DNA from 2 places in the Paenibacillus durus genome. Region 1 is predicted to be linked to the other one. Evidence: predicted binding sites of a transcription regulator. Region 1 holds the regulator's gene; the other holds the start of a gene.
The links. Region 1 encodes Rex, which represses fermentation and respiration genes when NADH is low (regulators of the CRP and FNR family bind a similar motif). Its sites were predicted from a motif close to TTGTGAAATATTTCACAA; they were not measured.

Region 1 (3,119 bases):
GCTGGTCAATATCAATGGCGATGAAATCAGCTTTCATTCCCGGCGCGAGCCTTCCCACTTGATTAAGGAATAAAGACTTTGCGCCATACTCCGTAGCTATACGCAGGGCCTCGCCTGCCGGAACCGCCGTCGGATCGCCGGACACTCCTTTATGAATCAGCGCGGCTAGACGCATCTCCTCGAACATGTCCAGGTTGTTGTTGCTTGCCGCGCCATCCGTTCCGAGCGATACCGTAACACCGGCCTTCAGCAGCTCGGGAACGCGCGCCACGCCGCTTGCCAGCTTCAGATTGCTGCCCGGATTATGCGAGACGCCAACTTGATTGCGGGCAAGAATTTCGATTTCCTCATCGTTCAGATGGACAGCGTGCGCCACTAGCGACGGCCGGGTGAACATCCCGAGCTTCTCCAGATGGGCAACGGGCCGAAGGCCGTAATCCGCTTCATTTTGCTCCACTTCCCGCCGCGTTTCGGACATATGCGTATGAATAGGCAGGTCGAGGTCATGCGCCGCCTGGACAAATTTCTCGATATAATCCGGAGGACAAGTATACGGCGAATGGGGTGATATCATAGCGGTGATCCGTCCATCCGCCGCGTTATGCCATTTTTTTGCAAAAGCAACCGCTTCCGCAAGCTTCTGATTCTGCACCTCTGCCGGGCACAGCCCGATTACACCACGCATCAGGACGGCGCGTATTCCAGATGCTTCCGCCACCTCAGCCACCCGGTCCATATGATCATACATATCAAGAAACGTCGTTGTCCCGCCCTTGAGCATTTCCAGCACCGAGAGTGCGGTTCCCCAGTAGACGTCGTCTCCGGTGAATTTCCCTTCCATTGGCCACATTTTTTCCTGAAGCCATACCTGAAGGGCAAGATCGTCTCCATAACCGCGCAGCAGCGACATCGCCGCATGCCCATGCGTATTGACAAGCCCCGGAAGGAACAGCAGGCGGTTGCCTTCAAAGACAGGTACGTCTTCTTCAAGAACGGGCGCTTCTTCCCCTATGTACGTAATCAAATCGTTATCAATTACCATATATCCTTCAAAAACAGGCTTATCCGCGCCAGGCACGGCAAATTTGCCGTTTCGGATCATCCATTTAGTACCCATGCTCTTCTTCGTCCTTTCCTTCATGCAGATAGTAAGCCAGACTTTGCAGGTCGGTCGTAAAATCCGCCGCATGCACACGAATCTCAGGCGGCGTCTTCAGGATTACCGGAGCGAAATTCAGGATCGCTTCAATGCCGGCTCCGATAAGAATATCCGCTACTTTTTGCGCCTCCTGCTCGGGCACGGTAATAATGCCTATGCGAATGCCCTGCTCGCGTACGGTACTTGCAAGTTCATCCATAGGCTGAACGGTCAAAGTATTGATCTTGGTCCCGATCTTCGGCGGGTAGGAATCAAAGACGGCCGTAATTTTCATTGTATCTTTCAGATAAATATTGTAATTGGACAGCGCCTGACCCAGATTCCCCGCTCCTACCAGAACAACATTAATCTGTTGGTCGAGCTTCAGGATGTGGCGGATTTTTTCGATCAGGTAGGGTACGTCATAACCAATGCCCTTCCTGCCGAAGTCGCCAAAATAGGCCAAATCCTTGCGGATTTGCGCAGGATTTAAATCCAGTCGTTGTCCGAGTTCTTGAGAAGAAACAGTGGCGATTTCGCGATTTTGCAGGTCGTTCAAAAAACGCAGATATACTGGCAATCTGCGGACGACGGCCTCAGATATTTTGTCCGATTTCATGAGTTCTCCTCCTAAATTTTAAATAGGACCCTCCCAAACCCTCCCTAAAAGGGAGGGCCCCAAGGGCTACCGCCCTCTGGACACCCGCTCACGGCAAATTGGCGCCCGGCAAAAGTTGGGCGGGACCTTGAATCAGGCGGATGAAGGATCGCTTTTCGTCCCTGACGGGACACGCTTGACAATTGGCGGAATCTACATACAGTATGACCCATGTAAAGATTAAGATCGGCAGATCGGCCTATGTTGTACAATGGCCAATCGAAGTGCTGAAAAGCAAAAGACTGGATTGGCCTATGTTATACAATGGCCGATCGAAGTGCTGAAAAGCAAAAGACTGGATTGGCCTATGTTATACAATGGCCAATCGAGTATTTTTATTAGGATGCGCCGTCTTGCTGTAGCCATTCGGCGATGCGGGGGACCATTTGTTCCGTCGACATATGCTCCATTTTAGGTCCTGGCAGCGAGTACAGGAAATACTTACCGTAATAAGATTCGATTACTCTGGTATCATAAACAATAACAATGCCGCGATCCTGCGCGGTCCGTACAAGGCGGCCGAAGCCCTGCTTAAAACGGATTACGGCTTGAGGCACGGACAGCTTCATGAACGGATTCTTCTTCTGCGCCTGCAATAGCTCGGCCTTCGCCTCTGCGAGCGGATGGTTAGGCGGCTGAAAAGGCAGTCTGACGATTGCCAGACAGGTTAGCGCGTCACCAGGGATATCGACGCCTTCCCAGAAGCTGCTCGTTCCAAGCAGGACGGAAGCTGAATTCTCCTGGAACCGGCGGAGCAGCTTGCTTCGGCTTCCTCCTTCAACGCCTTGCCCGAGTACAGTGATATCTTCGGACGCAAGCGCCTCCTTGAGAGGCTCGTATACCTGCCGAAGCATCTTATATGACGTGAACAGCACAAGCATCCGCCCGCGCGTGGTCACTGCGGCTTCAGCCAGGGAATGAACGAGCATATCGACAAATCGGGCGTCGCCGACGGTTCCCTTCACGCTTGGGAAATCCCGCGGAATGACCAGCAGCGCCTGATCCCGGTACTTAAAGGGTGAAGGAAGCTGTATGGTCGATAGCCTTCCTTCCTCCTGCGCCTCGTTCAATCCGAGGTTGTCGATCATATACTGGAACGATTTATCTACGGACAAGGTTGCCGAGGTCAGGACAGCGCTTTTTTTCTTATCAAAGAAAAGCTCCTTGAGCTGCGCGCTGACATCAACGGGCACGGCGTACAGCTGCAGGGATTTGCTGCGATAGTTTCCATTTGCCTCCAGCCAATATACAACATTTTCGTCTTTCATGCCCATAAAAAAACGCACTTGCTCGCGGATATCGGCCAAATCCTTGAATAGTCCT
Region 2 (3,119 bases), 520 kb from region 1:
CCTCTGCTAACCTCTTTCTTCAATAAGCGGCTCAATTATCGAAATCACCGTAAAATCGTGGTGGTGGACGGCAAAATCGGCTTTTTCGGCGGCTTGAATATTGGAGATGAATACTTGGGGGAAGATCCGAAATTCGGCTATTGGCGGGACACTCATTTTAGCATTAAAGGCGATGCGGTACTGTGGGTCCAATATACATTTTTGACCGATTGGCACTTGGTTACAGGACAAGTCATAACCGATCCCGTCTATTATCCGATTCAGGAAAGACACGGGAATGAGCTTGTACAAATTGTAAAAAGCGGCCCGGACGAGATGATTCTGGAACTTATTTTCTCCCTCATCGTTTCGGCGAAGAGGCGGATTTTTATCGAGACGCCCTATTTCATTCCCGATCCCGGCATCTTATTGGCTCTAAAAACAGCCATCTCAAGAGGAGTCGACGTTCGCATCATTATACCGGCTGTTCCTGATAAAAACCTTGTTTATTGCGCTACTTTGTCCTATGTTCAGGAATTGCTTCAGGCGGGAGGCCGGTTTTATGGCTACCAGAAAGGGTTTATCCATGCCAAACTGATTATTTCCGACGACTTGGCGCTCTCCGGCAGCGCAAATATGGATATACGCAGCTTTTGCAACCAATTCGAAATCAATGCAGTCTTTTTTGACGGGAAGGTCGTTAACCGCCTGGTACAAGATTTTTACCGGGATCTTGGCGTGAGCGAGGAGATTTTGCAGTCGAAATTCGAACAGCGCAGCACGTTACAAAAAATGCAGATTATTTTCGCCCGGCTGCTGTCGCCGTTGTTCTAGGGGTGATTGGTCCGGTCGCGAACCACTCGGGGACCCCAACCGGACAAGGATTTTTACCGGGGGCTAAATGTTCATGGTAAATATATTAAGCTTGGATACTTATCGGAGTACAGCTCAATAGAAGTAATATTTGAATCGGTCAGCCGGTAATCGTCCAGTGTATTGAAAGCAGCGTTTGTCTCAATCATTGTTATTACTTTTGACACTGTTTCCGAATCACTAATCTTCTTCCCGTTCTCATTAAACTCTACGGCGGTTGGGCTAAACTCTTTCAGGCTGATTTCGGGAACATTCAATCCTTTATATATAAAAGCAAAAGCCAGCTCATCGTCTTGAACTGCCAGCCACTTGCCGCTTTCCATATCCGGTATTTCGTAAAATGAAGTTCTGGTCTCTCCGTCTGCTCCTATTTTCCTGCCATGGGTTTCGGTCTTCAGATGCTGCGAATAATTCTTGTATGTTCTTCCGTTATACTGGAGAATATTGCCGTCATCCGAAATATGTACTCTTCCCCATGACTTATGCGCATTCGTAATCTGCTGATGTACCAGATCATTAACTGTAGCCAATACAATATATTCTGACAAAAACAGGCACTCAAAAATGTGAAGAATATCTCTTAACAAAGAATCCAACCCGAATCAATCAGCGCACTCCATCCTTTGTTCTTCATAAATTCCACATACATTTTTTATACAATGAGCCGGATAAGTTAAATCTATCTCTATTGGGGGAGTATCAAAAAATGAGCATGACGCATTACATGTCCTTGCTTGCGGACAATCAGCCATGGAATTTGATTATATTCATGGCCATTCCCGTGATCTTTGCCGAAACGATCACTGTAACCGAATTCTTTATCCTCTTTGGCAAAAACACGCAGGGCGGACTGAGAAGCTTTAACCGCATTTGCAGCATTCTCGCAGGACTGTATTTCACAGGAATCTTTCTCTACTTGTTCCCCACCGCGTTTATTCCTTTAACCGTAAATGGAGAATGGCACACTTGGGTGGACGTTGTCGCTGTAGGATTTTACCTGAGCGGTGTATTCTTCTTACTGCCCCTCGCCCTTCTTGATCTTGGTCTAATCGCCCGCAACCGTTCCTCAGAAGGAAAATTGAAGCTTCACTTTATCCTCGTCAGCGGATTTCTCGTTGTGGCCCATATTGCGATGATATTTGGTATGGTCAACCCGGAAATCATGGGGGGAATGGCTGGTATGAATCATTAATCAAAAGACAAACAAGACTTCGGAGCCGAACTCCGAAGTCTTGTTTTTACTCCTGCAATGTCAGAAGGATCAGTCCAGCCGCTCCATCTCATGCAGCTTATCAAAAATAATCTGTGTAACTTCAGATACACGGCCCCGGTCATTATAGGTTAACCAGGCCAATTCCCCGATTTCCGAAGCCGGACGCAGTTCTCCTTCGAACTCGGCCGTGTAACATGACATTTTCACCTGAACCCCCCCAGTCTTGCCGTGAGCCTCCGCTTCAAACGTCCCGAAGTAGGCGACGGTTTCGGGATTGATCCGAACCGATAGCTCCTCCTCTATTTCCCGCAGCAGCGTATCTGTATCACTCTCGCCGGACTCTCTTTTTCCACCGGGCAAGTAGTAGATATCCTTCCCTCGGGAACGGGCGCATAACAGTTTGCCCTGATTCATGGATATCCAGGCGATTTTATCGATTACGGTTGTCATCCTATGCGCCTCTCGCTTCATTCTTTATTTTGCATGGCGGAGTCTCGTTTGTTTCTTCCGAAGCCGACTGATGCACACGCCCGCCTCCTAATTTGAATACCAAAATTCCGCCGACAATGACCAGCACCCCGAGCAGCTGTCTGAATGTAAAAGGAACTTTGTTTAAGCCAAGCCAGCCCATCGAATCCCACCATAGGGCGCTTCCGAGCTGTGAGATCAGAACGATGGAGATGGCATACGTAGGACCAAGAAGCCGGATCCCCAGCGTCAGACAGATAACGACCCCCACCCCGATTACGCCGCTGATCCAGTACCAGGGCTTCATATTCTCCAGACTGAACAGCCGGCCCCCTTCAAAGATCAGGCCAAAAGTCAGCGAAGCCGCAAAGCCCATTCCCAGCACCAAAGCCGTTGTGGCCCAGGACCCTGTATGTTCATTGACTTTACTGTTAAACACATTCTGCATACTTACAAGCGAACCTGCGACGAGCGCGAGTAACAGCCCTTGAATCATTACGCGTATACCTCCTATTCATAAATATTTTGATTGGCCAGCGCGCTTAAGCCATCCTTGTCTTTAACCACGATAAACCCTTTGCTGCGC

Region 2: a site for Rex is predicted at 1,417-1,434, ahead of PDUR_RS14205 (DUF6803 family protein). Genes of this name have one in related genera too.

Annotation. Positions count from the first base shown of each region.
Region 1 covers NZ_CP009288.1:3,897,060-3,900,178, forward strand. Annotated here, with positions in the region: gene PDUR_RS16620 (amidohydrolase) at 1-1,117, opposite strand, end outside; gene PDUR_RS16625 (redox-sensing transcriptional repressor Rex) at 1,107-1,757, opposite strand; gene dinG (ATP-dependent DNA helicase DinG) at 2,135-3,119, opposite strand, start outside.
Region 2 covers NZ_CP009288.1:3,372,699-3,375,817, forward strand. Annotated here, with positions in the region: gene cls (cardiolipin synthase) at 1-813, shown strand, start outside; gene PDUR_RS14200 (hypothetical protein) at 885-1,382, opposite strand; gene PDUR_RS14205 (DUF6803 family protein) at 1,559-2,044, shown strand; gene PDUR_RS14210 (NUDIX hydrolase) at 2,114-2,515, opposite strand; gene PDUR_RS14215 (DMT family transporter) at 2,517-3,029, opposite strand; gene PDUR_RS14220 (Crp/Fnr family transcriptional regulator) at 3,044-3,119, opposite strand, start outside.